2 regions of the Agathobaculum sp. LCP25S3_E8 genome follow, and region 2 is predicted to be linked to the other one. Evidence: predicted binding sites of a transcription regulator. Region 2 holds the regulator's gene; the other holds the start of a gene.
What was found. Region 2 encodes HrcA, which represses chaperone genes, less so after heat shock. Its sites were predicted from a motif close to TGTTAGCACTCNNNNNNNNNGAGTGCTAACA; they were not measured.
Positions count from the first base shown of each region.

Region 1: htpG (molecular chaperone HtpG) is a predicted target of HrcA. The motif match lies at 3,842-3,872, and genes of this name have one in related genera.

Region 1 is NZ_JBQKJR010000022.1:6,110-12,308, reverse strand. It holds gene ACTQ34_RS09120 (dipicolinate synthase subunit DpsA) at 1-252, shown strand, start outside; gene ACTQ34_RS09115 (dipicolinate synthase subunit B) at 249-839, shown strand; gene ACTQ34_RS09110 (diacylglycerol/lipid kinase family protein) at 959-1,864, opposite strand; gene htpG (molecular chaperone HtpG) at 1,911-3,818, opposite strand; gene ACTQ34_RS09100 (AI-2E family transporter) at 3,983-5,152, opposite strand; gene ACTQ34_RS09095 (D-alanyl-D-alanine carboxypeptidase family protein) at 5,430-6,199, shown strand, end outside.
Region 2 is NZ_JBQKJR010000032.1:3,872-17,986, reverse strand. It holds gene ACTQ34_RS11275 (flavodoxin family protein) at 1-148, shown strand, start outside; gene ACTQ34_RS11270 (citrate/2-methylcitrate synthase) at 347-1,714, shown strand; gene ACTQ34_RS11265 (NAD(P)-dependent oxidoreductase) at 1,743-2,609, shown strand; gene dnaJ (molecular chaperone DnaJ) at 2,677-3,825, opposite strand; gene dnaK (molecular chaperone DnaK) at 3,902-5,752, opposite strand; gene grpE (nucleotide exchange factor GrpE) at 5,797-6,345, opposite strand; gene hrcA (heat-inducible transcriptional repressor HrcA) at 6,376-7,455, opposite strand; gene ACTQ34_RS11240 (Gfo/Idh/MocA family protein) at 7,715-8,734, shown strand; gene ACTQ34_RS11235 (Gfo/Idh/MocA family protein) at 8,840-9,844, opposite strand; gene ACTQ34_RS11230 (ABC transporter permease) at 10,037-11,020, opposite strand; gene ACTQ34_RS11225 (sugar ABC transporter ATP-binding protein) at 11,013-12,521, opposite strand; gene ACTQ34_RS11220 (sugar ABC transporter substrate-binding protein) at 12,737-13,744, opposite strand.

The sequences.
Region 1 (6,199 bases), on a different contig from region 2:
GAATTTGATATTATCTTTAACACAGTTCCTGCACCGGTGCTTGGAGCGGCGGAATTGGCTGGGCTTACCCCTTCCTGTCTGGTGATTGATCTGGCTTCTATGCCCGGCGGTATTGCACCGGAAGCGAAATTGCCCTCCGGGTGTTGCATCCTGCATGCGCTATCTTTGCCGGGGAAAGTCGCGCCGCTCACTGCAGCACATGCCATTTACGATACGGTTTGTAATATTTTTCATGAGGAGGGTATTCTATGACCCCGCCAATTCGCATCGGCTTTGCATTAACCGGTTCTTTCTGCACCTTTTCTGCCGTTCTGCCTATTGTCGAAACCCTTGTATCACGTGGATGTGAAGTTACGCCTATCTTATCTGCGCATGCTGCAACATTGGATACCCGTTTTGGAACGGCTGATATGTGGCGCAGCCGCCTGTGTGAAGCAACCGGGCGTGAAGTCATTGACAGTATCCCTGCTGCAGAACCCATTGGTCCGAAGAAGTTGTTTGATGTTTTGGTGGTTGCTCCCTGCACCGGCAACACACTGGCAAAACTCGCGCATGGCGTGACGGATACTTCAGTCACAATGGCAGTCAAAAGTCATCTGCGAGGAGAAAAGCCGGTTGTATTGGCGGTTTCCACAAATGATGCGTTATCCGGCAGTGCGGCGAATCTGGGTACCTTGCTCAACCGTAAACATTACTATTTCGTTCCCATGCGGCAGGATGCGCCATTCGCTAAACCGCGCTCTCTGGTAGCGGATATGGGACGCATACCGGAAACCATCGGATCAGCGCTTGAAGGCAGACAGTTGCAGCCTATCCTGCTGTGTCCGGGTGAACACTGAGTAAATAGGCAGGAAACTGCATCCGCGTCCTTGCATTCTGGCAGATGGATACAACAAACAGATACCCCCTGTATAGGTCCTGAGCTGCTCCTATACAGGGGGTTCGCTTTAATTTGTTCTTATTGCGAAGGTTGTTCCAAATTTGCATTACTGCCGGTTGCAAACGTGATGGCACGAGCGCAGTTAGTAATTTCTGCCCGCTGTGTTGCACCGCCGAATTCACCATCCAGCGTCCATGGCACGGCTTCATCTGCATCAAATGAAATCTGCGCGGTGCGGAAGTAAACAAACCGTGTTGATTCGGTGTTGTGCGTCAGCAGATCATTTACCAGCCATTGCAGCTCCATCGGATTTTCTACCGGATAAACTAGCAGCACCTCATGCAAGCCGTCATCCAGCGCCACACCATCCGGCGTAATAGCTTTAAAACCGCCAACCGAAACCGAATTGGAAACCATGCCGAAGATGAAGTCATCCTCCAGCGTCATTTCTGCGCTGTTTATGCGGATATGATGCTGTTTGATGTTGGTTAATGCTTTCACGCCTTCCAGAATATAGGCCGCGCGGCCAAAGATATTCTTGGATTGTTGCGGCGTTGCATAGGACACCTCAGTAAACACGCCGAACGCTGCAATATAGTTGAAATATCTGTCGTTGAACCGCCCTATATCGAGCGCCTGCAAATTATTTCCGGCAGCAACTGCCGCTGCTTCTGCCGGCACCTTGGAAATACCTAAACTGAGTGCAAAATCATTGGTTGTGCCGGCGGGGATATAACCAAGCGGCGGGCGAATTTCGGACTCCATCAAGCCCGTGACCACTTCGTTGAGCGTACCGTCGCCGCCCGCACATACGATGCGGTCAAATTCCCCAGCACGCTCACGAACCACGCGAGTCGCATCCTGCGCGCCCTGTGTTACATATAACGTCACTTCATAGCCAGCTTGTTGGAACGCATTGACGCAGCCGATAATCTTTCCGCTCATTGCGCCCCGTCCGGCATGAGGATTTAAAATCCATAGCATCTTTTTCACCGGGCGCGCCTCCTCATCTTCAAAATTCAATCTTAAGTTAAGAAATCAAATCGCAAACCGCATTTGCGTAGGCAACCGGATCCTCCACCGGCAGCCCCTCAATCAACAGGGCCTGCGTATACAGAATATCGGCATAGGTCTTTAACTGATCCGAGCCTTCCTCTTGCAGGCGGCACAGCTTCTGGAAAATCGGATGCTCTGCGTTTAGTTCAAGCACACGCTCTGCGTGCACGCGCTGGCTGTCGTCCATCGCCTGCTGGTTGAGCACCTTTTCCATTTCCAGCGTCACCGGGCCTTCTGCGCGCAGGCAGCACGGATGGCTCTTCAGGCGGCGCGTCAGTTCCACCTTTTTCACCTTGCCGGACAGTGCTTCGCCCAGCGCTGTGAGCAATGCGCTCTTTTCTTCGGTGAGCTTTTTGATCTCTTCCTTGTCGTCCTCGCTATCCAGCCCCAGATCAGCATCGGCAATAGACTTGAATTCCTTCTCCTTGTAGTTTGCCAGCATCTTGATGCAGAATTCATCGATGTTGTCATCCAGACACAGAACCTCATATCCCTTGTCACGCAGCGTCTCCATGGCAGGCAGCAGCTTGATCTTATCGACGGTTTCGCCGCAGGCATAATAGATATACTTCTGCTCATCCTTCATGCGGGAAACATACTCATCCAGCGTGACCAGCTTATCCTCAGTTGAAGAGTAGTACATCAGCAGATCCTGCAGCAGTTCCTTATTTGCACCGTACTGCACATATGCACCGTACTTGATCTGACGCCCAAACGCCTGCCAGAACTTCTCGTAATCTTCCCGCTTATCCTTCTGCATCTTGAGCAGCTCGCTCTTGATCTTCTTTTCCAGACTCTGCGCGATTGCCTTGAGATGGCGGTCATGCTGAAGCATCTCACGCGAGATATTCAGCGATAGATCCGCCGTATCGACCATACCGCGAACAAAGCTGAAATGATCTGGCAGCAGGTCGGCGCATTTATCCATAATCAGCACGCCGTTGGAATACAGCTGCAAACCCTTTTCATAGTCCTTGGTATAATAGTCCATTGGAGCGTGCGCCGGAATGAACAGCATCGCTGTATAAGTTACTGCGCCTTCTACACTGGTATGGATATGGCACAGCGGCGGCTGATAGTCATAGAACTTGCTGGTATAGAAGGAATTGTAGTCCTCGTCCTTCAGTTCCTTCTTGGATTTCTTCCAGATCGGAACCATGGAGTTGAGCGTCACATTCTCGGTGTATTCCTCCCACTCCGGCTGATAATCCTCACCCGCATCCGCAGGCTTCTCCTTCATGCGCGAGCGTGTCATATCCATCTTGATAGGATAACGGATATAATCCGAATACTTCTTTACCAGCGCCTGAATGCGATACGACTCCAGAAACTCATCATAATTTTCGCTTTCTGTATTTTCCTTGATCGTCAGCGTGATGCGCGTGCCGTTTTCTGCTTTTTCACAAGGCGTGATGGTATAGCCGGCTGCACCGTCCGACTCCCAACGGTTGGCCTGTTCGCTGTCAACTGCGCGGGAGACAACCTCTACATGGCTTGCCACCATGAACGCTGCATAAAAACCGACGCCAAACTGACCGATGATATCCACATCATCCATCGCATCGTTTTCTTTTTTAAACGCCAGTGAACCCGAGCGGGCAATTGTGCCCAGATTGCTTTCCAGTTCTTCTGCCGTCATGCCGCAGCCGTGATCTTCGATGACAAATTTACGGTTTTCCTTATCCAGTGTAATTTCAATCGGCAGGCTGTCGCGCGTAATACCGGTTCGGCCTTCCTTCATTGCGTTATAGTACAGCTTATCCGTCGCATCCGATGCATTTGAAATCAATTCGCGCAGGAAAATTTCCTTATGCGTATAAATGGAATTGATCATCAAGTCCAAAAGACGCTTGGATTCCGCTTTAAACTGCTTCTTTGCCATGTGTATGCACCTCTATTTTTTGGTATTAGCACTCTCGATATCAGAGTGCCAACACTGATATGATAATCCAGTATCAAGGAAAAATCAAGGGGCAAGTAGAAAATTCATGATTTGTTTATATTTGTGTAAAGCAAAGCGGCCCAAAATCTTTTGGGCCGCTGCACTTATTGAATTTTCTTGTCCGCAATGCCGCGTTCATGAATTCGGCCTCGCACATATTCGCGCAGTAAGGTATACACCACAGAAACCACAGGAATGGCAAACAGAATACCCAAGACACCTGCGATACTGCCTCCCAGCGTGACTGCCACCAGCACCCAAATAGACGGCAAGCCTACTGAGCCGCCAACGACACGGGGATAAATCACATTGCCCTCTACCTGTTGCAAAACAAGGAAAAGCAAAATGAACCACAACGCCTGCATCGGACTGGCAATCAGGATCAGGAACGCACCGACAATGCACCCGATGAACGCGCCGAAAATCGGAATGAGTGCAGTCACTCCAATCAGTAAAGCAATAACCAAGGCGTATGGCATTTTCAATAAAGACATGCTAATGAAAAACATCATGCCAAGGATAAAGGCTTCCAGACACTGGCCGGACAAAAAGCTGTTGAACGAAGCGGATGTCAGATCGCATACCTCAAGAAAACGGTCAACATGCTTTTCCGGAAAAAGCGCATAAAACAGGCGGCGGAACTGCCGTCCTAGATTTTCCTTTTGTAGCAGAATATAAATGGCAAATACCAAACCGATGATCGTGTTGGCCACACCGCTGACCACAGAAGTGGCAATATCCACCGTGCTGCTAAGGAAATTACTATTTTGTAGGAAGTTCTTTGCCATCTGGCCGATTTCCTTCCAATTGACATTCAACAGGTTATCTTTGAGCTTTTCAATCTCATCCGCAAACATAGGCAAACGCTTGCCTGCGTCTTCCAGAATTTGCGGGAGACGCTTGCCAAAGCTGGTCATTTCGCGCCCAATAGCAGCAAACGACTTATATAGCTCGGGGGCCACCATAAAGAGCACAATAGATATAACACCCAATACTACAACCAAGGTAAGAAGCAAACTAAAAATACGCTGCATTTTACGCATACGTATGCTACTCTTCCCCTTTTTCTGCATGAAAATCTTTTTTTCAAAAAAACGCATGGGAACATTCAAGATAAATGCAATACACCCGCCGATTAGAAACGGCGCGGTCAGGCCTGCCAGATACCGCAGCGCAGAAGATACCATCCTGGTATTCTGCAAACCAACATACAGCAAAATGGCAAACGTAATCAATCCCATTATTTTTTTCATTGTGTCACGATTCAAATTCACTGTCAAACCCTCATCTATCTATGCTATATCGATATATATATAATCATTTTTCCCAGTTAAAGTCAAGCGAATGCCAACATATTTCATATGTTGTTCAAAAGCAAATACCGAGCATTCTCATTTTCAATATTTTGTAATTTTTTGCGCAAGTTGCTTTCTTTTATTTGACATATCTGCTAAAATATAAATAATAATGGTTTTGCTTTTGTGCAAAACAGCTATGCATCTACGCAGATTCATCTGCTGACCTGCGTACACAAACAAAGGGGGTTTAAAAATGTATAAAAAATTGCTTGCGGTGTTTGTTGCTGCTGTTATTTGTATGAGCGGCAGTATCCCATGTGCGCTAGCATTGAGCTTTGAAGCGGCAAGCGCCTTTGTAATGGATGGAGATACCGGTGAAGAACTATATTCTTACAATGGTGATGTTGCTCGTGTTCCTGCCAGCATGACCAAGGTGCTGACCGCTTATATCGTTTATCAAGAGCTGGAAGCCGGTACTATCACATTAGATACTCCGGTTAAAATTAGTCACAATGTTGCGGTCAAATCGCGTGATAGTAATTATCCGACCGCTGTACCACTCACGGAAGGTGCAACCTATACTGTAGATACGTTGCTGCATCTCATTATGATTCCGTCTGCCAGTGCTTCCTGTATCGCTATGGCCGAGCACATCAGCGGCAGTGAGAGCGCCTTTGTAACGCGCATGAATGCAACAGCAAAGGAACTTGGGCTGAATGCAACCTATTATAACTGTCACGGTGCACAGCCCAACTATATCACACCGCGCTCTCAGGCTATGCTGACTAAAATTTTTATTGATACTTACCCGGATATTTTACGTATCACCAGTAAGAGCGGTTTCAGTTTTAATGGTACCTATTATAATAACACCAATCATATGCTGAACACCATGGCGCCATATGAAGGATTGGATGGGTTTAAAACCGGTACAATTTCGCAGGCAGGCTATTGTGTTACCACTACTGCCGTGCGCAACGGTCGTCGCGTGATTGCCGTCGTTATGAAATCAACAAGCGATGC
Region 2 (14,115 bases):
CATCGGTGAGTGCAAGCAGGATATTGAGGGTGTGGAAGTCATTGAAAAGCTCGGCCGCAATATCGCATGGATGCTAAAGGTCATTGATAAAGCCGGTATCGCTCCGCCGGAGACACATAGCCGCACTATGTTTAATTACATTCGATGATGCAGAAGAAGGCACATATGTGCCTTCTTTTTTTATTAGACAGACGGATGCAATCTAATATGCGGATGGGAAAATATTGCATTCCGAACAAAATTCACAGTTTATTAACAGGATGTTACCGAATTGTCGTTGAAGCCTTGCGTATTTCCCGATACAATATATACATGGGATAGTATATAATGGAAAGGTGGATACTATATGACGGCAGAACACGATATCTTGCAGGTCACGCCGCGGGTCGAGGCGTTGGCGTCGCTTTGTGCGAGGCATGATCGCATAGACGCTGCGCTGTACAAAGAGTACGACGTGAAGCGTGGCTTGCGTGACCTGAATGGTGAAGGCGTGCTTGCGGGACTGACACACATATCGGATATCATCTCCAAAAAAGAGGTAGACGGTCAGTTGGTTCCCTGTGATGGCGAACTGTACTATCGTGGCATCAAGATAAATGACTTGGTGCAGGGATTCATGCGAGATGGGCGCAAGGGCTATGAGGAGGTTACATATCTGCTGCTTTTCGGTGAATTGCCGGATGCAAAGCGACTGAGCGACTTCAAAAATCTGTTGGCGCAGGGACGTACCTTGCCGACCAACTTTACACGTGACGTCATCATGAAAGCACCGACGCATGATATGATGAACAGCCTTTCCCGCAGCGTGCTGACGCTGGCATCCTATGATAATAATGCTGATGAGATTACGCTACCCAATGTGCTGCGTCAGTGCCTGATGTTGATTTCGGTGTTCCCCATGCTTGCGGTCTATTCCTACCACGCGTATAATTATTATGAGCGCGGCGAAAGTATGTACATCCATTATCCGTCGGACAGCCTGTCCACGGCATCTAACTTCTTGCGTATGCTGCGGCCGGATATGCAGTATACACCATTGGAGGCCAGCGTGCTGGATCTGGCGCTGGTGCTGCATATGGAGCACGGCGGCGGCAATAACTCTTCGTTTACCACCCATGTAGTCACCTCGTCGGGCACGGATACATATTCGGCGATTTCCGCAGCGCTTGGCTCACTCAAGGGGCCAAAACATGGCGGTGCAAATTATAAGGTCGTTCAGATGTTTGAGGATTTAAAGAAGAATGTAACGGATACGACTGACGAAGAAGCCGTAGCAGACTATCTGGGCCGTTTGTTGCGCCGGGAGGCGTTTGACCGTAAAGGCCTTATTTACGGCTTAGGCCACGCGGTTTATTCCATCTCGGATCCCCGTGCCGAGGTGTTTAAATCTTTCGTCGGGCAGTTAGCTCACGAAAAGGGCAGGGATGCAGATTTTGCGCTCTATTCTCTCGTTGCACGGATTGCACCCGAGGTGATCGCGCATGAGCGTCACATCTATAAGGGTGTTTCGGCAAATGTCGATTTCTATTCCGGCTTTGTGTACTCTATGCTGGGACTGCCACCCGAGCTGTACACACCGGTGTTTGCGATCGCCCGTATTGTGGGCTGGAGTGCCCATCGGCTGGAAGAACTGGTGAATACGGACAAGATTATCCGTCCGGCCTATCGCTGTGTGCAGCCGGCAACAGGATATGTATCGCTCAAAGATCGTTGACTATAGATTTTGGATGGGAGGAAGAAAAATGCATTCAATCGGATTCATTGGCGTAGGCGTAATGGGACGTTCCATGGTAAAGAATCTGCTCAAAGCAGGTTATGATGTGGCGATTTATTCACGTACCAAATCCAAGCTGGAGGATTTTCTGGCAGAAAACAATGTGACATGGTGTGATTCTGCGGCAGCGTGTGCATCCGGCAGAGATGCGGTGATTACGATGGTGGGTTATCCAAAGGACGTTGAGCAGGTTTACTTCGGACAGGAGGGGATTCTTGCAACCGCTAAGCCGGGTACCTATTTGATTGACATGACCACAACTGACCCAAAGCTGTCCGTTCGAATTTACGAAGAAGGCGCAGCGGGTGGTCTGCATGTGCTTGATGCGCCGGTTTCGGGCGGTGACACGGGCGCAAAGAATGGCACATTGTCCATCATGGTGGGCGGTCAGGAAACTGATTTTCAGGCCTGTCTGCCACTGTTTGAGGCAATGGGCAAGCAGATTGTATATGAAGGTCCGGCAGGAGCAGGTCAGCATACCAAGATGGCAAACCAGATTGCCATTGCAGGCACGATTGCAGGCGTCAGCGAAGCGTTGGCCTATGCCGAGCGGGCGGGACTGGACACGCAGAAAATGCTGGACAGCATTTCCAAGGGCGCAGCCGGTTCATGGCAGATGGAAAACCTGATGCCAAAGATGATGCGGGAGGATTATGCACCCGGATTCTTCCTTAAGCATTTCATCAAAGACATGAAAATTGCGCAGGGACAGGGCTTTGGTTCGCTGCCTGTACTCGAGCGGGTCTGCACGATGTACGGCGATTTGGAGGCTGAAGGGATGGGCGATTTGGGAACACAGGCGCTCATCCGCTATTATCGGGGAAATAACGAGTAAATCAAACGTGAACACAACAAAGGCTCGGAACCATTCGGTTCCGAGCCTTTGCTTCATGCTGCGATGATTAGTCAATGTCAAGCGCATCCTTTACCTTGTCCCAGAAGCCTTTGCGTTTGCTCTGGTTTTCATCAGTAGAGGAAGCCTCAAACTCCCGCAGCAGTTTTTTCTGCTTTTCAGACAGGTTTTTCGGCACTTCAATGGTCACACGGACATATTGGTCGCCGCGTCCGCGTCCATTTACATTTTGAATGCCCTTGCCCTTCATGCGGAATACTGTGCCGGTCTGCGTACCCTCGGGCACCTTATACTCGACACGACCGTCGATGGTCGGCACCTGCAGCGTGTCGCCCAGCGCTGCCTGCGTAAACGAAATCGGAATATCCACATAAACGTCCTGGCCCTCGCGTGTGAAAATAGGATGCGGACGGATGGAGATGGTCACAAACAGATCGCCTGCCGGACCGCCGTTAATGCCTGCATTGCCCTGACCGCGCTGCTGAATGGATTGTCCCTCATCGATACCGGCCGGGATATTCACCTTGAATTTGCGTGTCTTGCGCACACGGCCTGCGCCGCCGCACTTGCTGCACGGCTTTTTGATAATCTTACCTGTACCGCGGCAGTTCGGGCAGGCTCCCTGCGTTTGGAACATGCCGAGCGGTGTGCGCTGTGTTTGTGTCACAACGCCGGTGCCGCGGCAGTTCGGACAGGTTTCCGCGCTAGTGCCTTTGGCTGCGCCGGTACCGCCGCATTCATCGCAAGCCTCGATGCGGTTGACCGATATCTCCTTCTCGCAGCCAAACGCCGCTTCCTCGAAGGAAAGTATGATATTCTGTCGAATGGATTCGCCGCGCTGGGGAGCGTTGCGGCGCTGAGCGCGTCCGCCGCCAAAGCCGCCGCCAAAGAATGAGCCGAACAGGTCGCCAAGGTCGCCCATATCAAAGCCGCCAAAGCCACCGGCACCTGCACCGCCGCCGTAGCTTGGGTCAACACCTGCAAAGCCGAACTGGTCATATTTGGCGCGTTTATCCGCATCAGACAGCACTTCATATGCTTCGTTGACCTCTTTGAACTTGTCGGCAGCCTCCGGATTGTCTTTATTCAGGTCGGGGTGATACTTGCGGGCAAGACGGCGATAAGCCTTTTTAATCTCATCCTCGCTTGCGCCTTTCTGTACGCCAAGCACCTCATAATAGTCTCTTTTATCAGCCATTGTGATCCCTCAAATAATGGAAAATAGCATGCCGCAGGGCGGAACGGAAACCGTTCCGCCCAACGCGGCATGGAAATTACTTATTCTGATCGTCGTCCTTGACTTCGGTAAAGTCTGCGTCGACAAAGTCGCCCTGGGCGCCGCCCTGTGCACCTGCACCCGGCTGGCCGCCCATGTTGGCGCCGCCCTGCGGAGCCTGCTGCTGATAGATTTTGCCGGCCAAATCGCTGAACTTCTTGGAGAGGTTGTCGGTGGCCATCTTAATCATATCAGTATCCGTGCCCTTAAGCGCTTCCTTGACCTTATCGATCTCAGCCTGCACACCGCTCTTCTCATCTGCGGTCAGCTTGTCGCCCAGATCGGTCAGTGCCTTTTCGGACTGGAATACCAGCTGTTCCGCGTTGTTGCGGATTTCAACGGCTTCCTTGTTCTTCTTATCCTGCTCGGCGTACTGTTCCGCCTCGTGCATTGCCTTGTCGATCTCCTCCTTCGAGAGGTTAGTCGATGCGGTAATGGTGATCTTCTGTTCCTTGCCGGTGCCCAGATCCTTAGCCGATACGTTTACAATGCCGTTGGCATCGATATCGAAGGTGACTTCGATCTGCGGTACGCCGCGCGGAGCCGGAGCGATGCCGTCGAGGGTGAAGCGGCCGAGCGTCTTGTTGCCGGCTGCCATTTCGCGCTCGCCCTGCAGAACGTGAATCTCAACGGACGGCTGGTTGTCTGCCGCGGTCGAGAAGATCTGGCTCTTCTTGGTCGGGATGGTGGTGTTGCGGTCAATCAGCTTGGTGCATACGCCGCCGAGGGTCTCGATACCGAGGGACAGCGGGGTAACGTCCAGCAGCAGTACGTCCTTGACTTCGCCGCCAAGTACGCCGCCCTGAATAGACGCGCCGATGGCAACGCATTCATCCGGGTTAATGCCCTTAAAGCCTTCCTTGCCGGTAATGCCCTTTACGGCTTCCTGCACGGCCGGGATACGGGTGGAACCGCCGACGAGCAGAACCTTGGACAGGTCGGAAGCGGACAGGCCAGCGTCGCTCATTGCCTGACGAACCGGACCCATGGTGCGCTCGACCAGATCAGCGGTCAGCTCGTTGAACTTTGCACGGGTGAGCGTCAGCTCAAGGTGCTTCGGACCGGTCGCGTCCGCAGTGATATACGGCTGGTTGATGGAGGTCTGCGCCATGCCGGACAGCTCAATCTTGGCCTTCTCAGCTGCTTCCTTCAGACGCTGCATCGCCATTTTGTCGCTGGACAGGTCAATGCCGTTGGATTTCTTAAACTCTGCTACCATCCAGTCGATGATGCGCTGGTCAAAGTCGTCGCCGCCGAGGTGGGTATCGCCTGCGGTGGACAGAACTTCCAGAACACCTTCGCCAATGTCGAGGATGGAAACGTCGAACGTACCGCCGCCGAGGTCATAAACCATGATCTTCTGCTCGGCTTCCTTATCTACGCCATAAGCCAGCGCTGCTGCGGTCGGCTCGTTGATGATACGCAGTACTTCCAGACCCGCAATCTTGCCGGCATCCTTGGTCGCCTGACGCTGAGAGTCGGAGAAGTAAGCCGGAACCGTGATAACCGCCTGCGTTACCGGCTGGCCGAGGTAGGCCTCTGCGTCTGCCTTCAGCTTCTGCAGAATCATTGCGGAAATCTCCTGCGGGGAATAGGGCTTGCCGTCAATGTTGACGCGATAATCCGAACCCATGTGACGCTTGATGGAAATGATGGTACGGTCAGCATTGGTGACAGCCTGACGTTTTGCCACCTGACCGACCATACGCTCGCCGTCCTTGGAGAACGCAACGACAGACGGAGTCGTGCGCGCGCCTTCGGCGTTAGGGATAACGACGGACTCGCCGCCTTCCATAACAGCTACACAGGAATTGGTTGTACCTAAGTCGATACCGATAATTTTGCCCATAATTGATAGCACTCCTTTATGATAACAGTTTGCTTTACTAGATTTTAGTTGGCCACTTTGACCATCGCATGGCGGATGACCTTGTCGCCGATTTGGAAGCCCTGCTGGAACACTTCGGCAATCTGGTTTTCACCGAACGCCTCGTCCTCCACATGCATCACGGCGTTGTGGAAATTCGGGTCGAAGCCGGTACCTGCGGACGCCTCAATAATTGTGACGTTCAAGCCCTTGAGACTTTCGACCAACTGGGTCATAGTCATTTCTACGCCCTTTTTGTACTCCGCATCTGCGGTTTCTGCCTTCAGCGCACGCTCAAGATTGTCGTAGGTCGGCAGCAATGCTTTGACTGCATGGCTAACCGCATCGTTGTACGACTGTTCGCGTTCACGTTGGCTCCGCTTACGGAAGTTGTCATACTCCGCAGCCATGCGCAAGTAGCGGTCGTTGAGTTCGTCAAACTTGGCTTTCCAGTCCTCGGCAGGCTTTGCAGCCGGTTCTTCGTTTACGCTTGTTTCAGCGGCGTTTTCCGCTGTCTGTTCCGCAGCCGCCGTTTGTTCGGCTTCGGCAGCTTCGGGCTGTTTCTTTTTGCTCATATTAATTTAATGCCTCCATTTGCAGGGAAATCAGGAATTCCCGTCTTTTTCGTCCAAAAAAGTTTCCGCAATCAGCTTATTAAGTCCCTTGGCGAAGCGGCTGAGCTGCGCGGACAACTTGGCGTAATCCATGCGGGTCGGTCCAACGATACCGATGGCACCTTGGCCGATATGACCGATATCATATTTTGCGTAGATAGCAGAGGTTTCACGCAGGGGATTTGCTCCGTTTTCCGGCCCAATAAAAAACTGGATACCGTCGATTTTGCGTGTAGCCGGCAACAGATGCTTTCTGTCGTCCTCCATGTAATCGAGCAGAGCCTGTGCCTTGTTCAGGTCACGATATTCGGGAAAACGCAACAGTTTATTGGTGCCTTCCAGAAAAACCTTTTGGTTGCTTAACTCTTCAATCAGCTCTGCGATATATTCGGCAACCGGCGCAAGCAAGGCAGAAAGACCAGCGGCACGACGTACAATGTCAAAGCGCTCCGCTGTGATATGGCTGAGCGGCAAGCCGGTTAGCGTCTGGTTAAGAACGTAGGTGAGCAGCTCGGCCTCTTCTTTGGAAACATCGGCTATGGTGCGCACCATTTTATTCTTGACTGTGCCGGAGTCGGTTACCACCACGATGACAAAATTCATTTTGTCAATTGGGATGATCTCAAACTGCCGGATGGAAATTTGAGTCAGTGCAGGGGTGATAGCGACAGAGGCATAGTTGGTCAGGCTGGAGATTAGCTTGCCAGCCTCTTGAATCAAGCGGTCAAGCTCGCGCACCTTGGTTTGCATCATGGTTTGCAGCGGCGCTTCATCCTCACCAGTGTCAGTCGGCTGCTCCATCAGTTCATCCACGTACAGACGATAGCCCTGCGGCGAAGGAATGCGACCGGCAGAGGTATGCGGCTTTTCCAGATAACCCATTTCCTCCAACTCGCTCATTTCATTGCGAATGGTGGCAGAAGAAAAGGGGAGGGAATGTCCTTCTGTCAATGCCTTGGAGCCGACCGGCTCGGCAGTGCGGATATAGTCACCAATAATCGCTTTTAGGATTTGTTTTTTTCGCTCGGACAATTCCACCGAACCTGACTCCTTTCTGTTAGGGTTTAGCACTCATCCCTCCTGAGTGCTAAACTTAATTTACCACCCTGCGGCTGTAAAGTCAAGTGCCGTTTATGAATATTTTGTTAAATGATGCGCCCGTCTTTGTCACACGACAGAAGGGAGTGCCAAGGCCGGAAGACCGGCAGGAGAATTCGGCGTCTCTGGCTTGCTTTTCAGAGCGTGAAATGATATGATATTGTATGGAGAAAAGCGGCAGTCGGCCGTGTGAGAGAGAAATATATTCTCATAAAAGAAGGAGACAAATCACATGAAAGAAGTAAAAACAGGTATCGTTGGCCTGGGCCGTCTTGGCGCTGTGCATGCGGAGAATCTGGCCTTCAAGATTCCGGGATGCCGTCTGGTTGCTGCGTGCTCGCTGGAGCAGAAGGAACTGGATTGGGCAAAGGATTATCTCAAGGTTGATTACGTAACAACAGATTATAAAAAAATGGTGGACGAAGCGGATATCGAGGCTGTGGTTATTGTTTCCTCGTCGCCTGAGCACTGCTGGATGATTGAATACGCGCTGGATGCCGGCAAGCATGTCTTTACCGACAAGCCGCTTGGATGCTCGCTGGAGGAGTGCAAGCGCGCCGAGGCGGCGGTGGAGCGTCATCCGGATAAAGTGTTCTTCTTAGGATTTATGCGCCGTTATGACCCGTCTTATGCAGACGCAAAGGCGAAGATCAATGCGGGTCAGATTGGTAAGCCCTATCTGGTGAAGGCAACCGGTCTGGATCCGGAAGCACTGGTTGAAAGCTGCATCAAGTTCTCCAAGACTTCGGGCGGTATTTTTATCGATGCTGCGTCGCATGACATCGACCTGATGCGTTGGTTCCTTGGTGGCGAGGTAACTGAAGTGTACGCTGCGGGCACGACCTTCAAGCACCCCGAATTTGCCGAGAACGGCGATACTGAGACCGGCATGGCGATGCTTAAGTTTGATAACGGTACGGTTGCATTCCTGCATGTCGGTCGAACTGCGCCGCACGGGTATCATACCGAAACCGAAATTGTTGCAACCGAGGGCCATATCCGCGTAGCGGGTGTGCCGTGGAAGGATCGCGTCATGGTATATGACCAGTATGGTGCACGTCAGGAAATCATCGAGAATTTCCCGCAGCGCTTTGCAGAGGCTTATCTGCTGGAGATGGTGGACTTTATCGACTGCATTCAGAAGGACCGTAAACCTGAACTGACTGTTTATGACGGTACCAAGGCGACGGTTGTTACCTATGCCATTACGGATTCGTTCCATACCGGCAAAGCGGTCAAGGTAGAATATTGATTTTTGTTTTATTGTAGAATAACAAACAGCCCCGTGCCGATAGGCACGGGGCTGTTTGTACAATGCGTGAAAAAAGCCGCCCTGTGGGCGGCTTTTTGATAGGGCTTACTTATACATGGCAGGCTTGTCCATCATTTCAATCGGCAGGAATTGACCGGTGCCGCGCGAACGATTGAGCGCATCCGCTGCAACGCAGGCAGCATAACCATCCCAAGCGGACGGGCCGGTCGGACCGCCGGCAGCAAGCGACTTGACCCATTCGGTCAGCTCGATGTCATAGGCTTCGATGAAACGGTCCTTCCAGTCGGTCAGAATGGGGAAGGAGCGAGTTGCATTGGCGCGTTTGACGACTGCATACGGGTCAGGCAGGTTGACTGTACCCTTCTCACATACAACCTGACACTGAATGTCGTAGCCATAGGCATCGGCAACCTGTACTTCCACATCGATGCGTGCGCCCGACTGGGTTTCCAGCAGAACAATCTGCGGGTTATCATAGCCCTTGGTAGAGCAGGCAGACTGGCGTACTTTGAGCACCTGACCGTTTGCATATTCGTCGGAAAGCAGCCAGCGGCAAATATCCAGCTCATGAATCGCAACATTGGATACACCCATTTCGGTCTGGAAGCCGTCAGGCTGCGATACGTTGCGGTGACATGCATGAATCATCAGTGGTGCGCCAAGCTCGCCGGAGTCGATAATCCGTTTCATCTCAGCATAGCCACGGTCATAACGGCGCATAAAGCCAACCTGTACCAGTCGCTTGCCTTGCGCACACTCGGCCTCGATAATCTTCTCGCAATCAGCTGCATTTTGGGCAAGCGGTTTCTCGCAGAATACGTATTTACCGTGCTTGAGACACTCCAGTACATATCCGGCGTGACTCGGATCGGAAGAAGCAATCAGTACTGCTTGCACCTCAGGTGCAGCGATCAGTTCTTCGCCGGTTGCATAAGCACGCAGACCTTCATATTGCGCTGCCGTTTTGCGAGCAGACTCTTCAAAATAATCGGAGCAGGCGACCACCTGACAGCCGGGAACCAGATCGTGCAGACGGCGAATATGATCGCGGCCAATGGCGCCGCAGCCGATCACACCAATATTCAACATGTAGATTCTCTCCTTTGTTAGTAATTAGCGAAAAATAAGAGGATGATATGACAATGTATTACACCTAACGTGAAAGATTAAAATTCATTGATTTATCCATTTTCTGAATTATCAGAAGCAGGATGCAGAGGCTTTGAAGAGGAAAAAGACTGCCGCGAACGGCAGCCTTTTTCGGTGTATGAAGATGAGTGATTACTTTGCGGCCAGACGGCGAGCCTTTGCCTCCATACGCTCACGGGTAACGTCGAGCAGTACGGCGCCGATAATAACCAAGCCGAGGATCGAGTTCTGCATTGCAGAGTCGATGGACAGCAGGGTGAAGCCGTTACGCAGGGTCTGGATAATCAGTGCGCCGAGCATGGTGCCGAGCATGGTGCCCTTGCCGCCCATGAAGGAAGCGCCGCCGATGATGCAGGATGCGATAGCGTCGGTATCGTACGGCTGAATCGCGTTAACGCCGTTGCAGATACCGGAACGGCCGATGGAAACCAGACCGGCCAGAGCAGCCATCAAACCGGAAATTACATAGCAGAAGGTCAGAACGTTTGCGGAGTTGATACCGGACAGACGAGTTGCTTCCGGGTTGCCGCCTGCGCAGTAGATCGAGCGGCCCAGAGCGGTACGGGTCAGCAGGACATGCATGATGATGTAAATGATGATGACCATGATGAAGCTGACCGGGAAGCTGCCGACAGAAGAGGAGCCCAGCCACATAACGCCTTCTAAACCGGAGAAAGAAACCATCTGAGAGCCGGTGACAATCAGGCCGGCGCCCCAGAGTACGTTTTTCATACCGAGGGTAGAAACGAAAGGATGGGGCAGATGCAGACGGGTCAGAAGAGTACCGTTGATCCAGCCGATCAGGATGCCTGCAACGATGATGACAACAATCAGGACGAACGAGTTATTAACGCCCTTGTTGACCATCATACCGGCAAGACATGCACAGAAGGTTGCATTCGCGCCAACCGAAAGGTCGATACCGGCGGTGATCAAGCACAGCAACATGCCGACAGAGAGCAGGCAGTTGAACGACGACTGACGCAGAATGGACATGAAGTTGGAAAACGTCAAGAAGTTACGCGAGAAAATCGTGAAAATAATGCAAAGAATCAGCAATGCGCCGAACGTGCCAGCATAAGTCATCAAATTACTGGACTTTTTCGTTTTAGTCATCTAATTTACCTCCCCAAGCTGCCTTCATAAGGTCTTCCTGATTGAAATGTTTGCTGTCGCGGTCTACATCCGCCATAACCTCGCCGCCGCGCATAACGATAACACGGTCGCTCATACCGAGGATTTCCGGCATTTCGGAGGAAACCATGATAACACACTTGCCCTGTTTGACAAGATCGTTCATGACGTTGTAAACCTCAACCTTGGCGCCAACGTCGATACCGCGAGTCGGCTCGTCAAAGATAAAGATGTCAGCATCCGTGTTAACCCACTTGCCGATAACAACCTTCTGCTGGTTGCCGCCGGAAAGCTGGCCGACAATTTCATCAATCGACGGGGTTTTGATGCGAAGAGAAGCAATATTCTTCTCGCCAACTTCCAAAATTCGCTTTTCATTCAGGAAAGGTCCATCGCTGAAGCCCTTCATGTTTGCAAGAATCAGGTTGGTACGGATGGTTTGCGCAAGAACCAGACCCTGACCTTTACGGTCTTCGGTCAGGAATGCGATGCCTGCCTTGATGGCCTGGCTCGGAGACTTGATATGTACTTCCTTGCCCTTGATGATGATTTTGCCGCTGTCCAGCGGGTCCGCACCAAAGATGGCACGCATGGTTTCCGTACGGCCTGCACCGACCAGACCGGCAAAGCCGAGAATCTGTCCGCCATAGGCTTCAAACGAAACGTCGCGAAGCACGCCGGCTTCCATCAGATGCTCAGCCTTGAGCATCGGTTCAGCGCTCTTGGTGCCGAATTCCTTGGGGAACTGATTGTCAAGAGAACGACCAACCATTGCGGTGATCAGCGAATCGTTGTCCCACTCGTCAATCGGCTTGGTGGAAATGTACTCGCCGTCACGGATAACAGTGACGCGGTCGCACAGCTCGAACAGCTCTTCCAGCTTATGCGATACAAAGACGATGCCGATGCCGCGCGACTTTAGCTCACGGCAGGTTTTCATCAGCTGCTCAACCTCTTTTTCACCAAGGGAGGAGGTTGGCTCGTCCATAATAATCATTTTTGCGTTAATCAGAACTGCCTTGGCAATTTCGATCATTTGCTGTACGCCCATACCAAAGTTGCCGGCAGGCTTGGTCGGGTCTACATCCTGACCAAGGGAGGCCATAACTTCCTTGGCCTTTTTGTGCATGGCCGAATAGTCCAGCAGACCACCTTTGCCTTTGATCCACTTGTTAATAAAGATATTATCTGTAATGCTCAGAAGTTTTTCAATATTGAGTTCCTGATAAACACAGGCGATGCCGGCGGCCGCAGAGTCATTCGGATTTTTGAAATGCTGTTCTACTCCGTCAACAAAAATCTGGCCCTCATCTGCCTGATGTACGCCGGTCAAAACCTTAATCAAGGTCGATTTGCCGGCGCCGTTTTCACCGATCAAACCCAAAATTTCTCCGGGCTTTACGGCGAGCTGCATGTTTTTCAGAGCCACTACGCCCGGAAAACGCTTGGTCGCGTTTTTCAGCTCTACTACGTATTCACTCATTTGCATATCACCTTTTCTTCTCCGAGATGAAGTGCGGGACATAACGGAACTGGTCTCGGCACAGTTGCAGGACAAAGCTGTGATAGTGGAAACATAGCGCTTTGCCTCAGTCTCGCGGGGAATCCGTAACTGGAAAGAACCCCTGCACTGATTATTCAATCCTGCAGGGGTTCCTCCCTTTTACTTAAAACTTACCTACAAGAGCGGCTTGCAAATTACTCGCCCAGATAGCTCTTCAGGGTGTCCAGACGCTCCTGAGCGTTGTCCTTGGTAACAACAGAGCAGCCGGAGTCAACGAACTCAGCCGGGGTCTCGCCGTTCAGAGCAGCTACAGCGGTCTCAACTGCCTTGTAGCCCATGTCATAAGCTTCCTGTGCAACGGACATGGTCTCTTCGCCGTTCAGGATAGCGGTGCAAGCGGACTGGATGCCGTCGAAACCAACAAAGATCGTGTTAGCATAAGCTGCATTGTTCTTTGCAGCGCGTGCAGCTGCCATTGCCATATCGTCGTTGTTGCAAACGATGATTGCGATGCCTTCCGGATGGTTCTGCATGATAGCTTCCATGGAGTTTGCAGCCTTGTCAGCAACAGCGTCAGCGTACTGGATTTCGTCAGCAAGGAAGGTGCCGCCGGCCTCTTCGATGCCCTTCTGGTAACCGGTCAGACGAGCGGTAGCAGTGCCGTCGCCCTGTACGCCGGAAATAGCAATTGCCTTGATGTCGGTCCAGCCGGCTTCCTGAGCAGCTGCAACAGCTTCCTTGCCGCCCATTGCAGCAGCCTCTTCGTTACCAGTGCCTACGAAGGACAGAACTTCGGGAGCGTCGATATCGGTATCGACTGCAATAATCGGATCTTCCTTGCCGGCAATCAGGGTCTTAACCAGATCAGCCTGCAGCGGAGCGATGACGAAAGCGTCATATTCGCCGGAGTTCAGGTCAGTCTCGATCATGTTCTGCTGCTCGTCATAAGCGGTTTCAGAGGAAGCGCCCTTAACGTCAACCTTAACGTCCGGGTTATCAGCCATGTACGCTTCAGCGCCGGCCTTAACGTAGCCCCAGTACTCAGAAGCCGTGGTCTTCAGGATGACGTCGATGGAGTAGCCTTCGCTGCCAGATTCGCCGTTGGGCTCTTCCGTGCCGCCGCCGGTGGTGTTGCCGCCGCAAGCTGCAAGGCTTGCACACATAGCGCCTGCGAGTAACATTGCCAGTAGTCTCTTCTTCATGATAAAACCTCTCTCCTTTTTTTGCGCAGGGACAAATGCGGTTCGGGGATTCCGGTGGCCGAAAAGGAAGATATCCCTTGCGGCAAACCCGCGTTTGCTCGCTGCTCTTCGTGTTGTCCTGCCATATGTAGGACACTGGAACGCTCCAACGTTCTGGTAATATTTTAATGCATCTGTGGTGCTTTGACAAGAGTTTGTTGTCATTTTTGTCGGTAATAGCGAGTTGGTCACGGGTCGCTTTGTGCAGGTTCACAAAGAATGGATTTGCAAACGGAAAACACAGGCTGTGCATTGTGCAAAAATTTCAATTATGGGTAAATTTCATGAGGAAATCAGGGGAAAAGTATGTCTAATTTGGGCATATTTTGGAG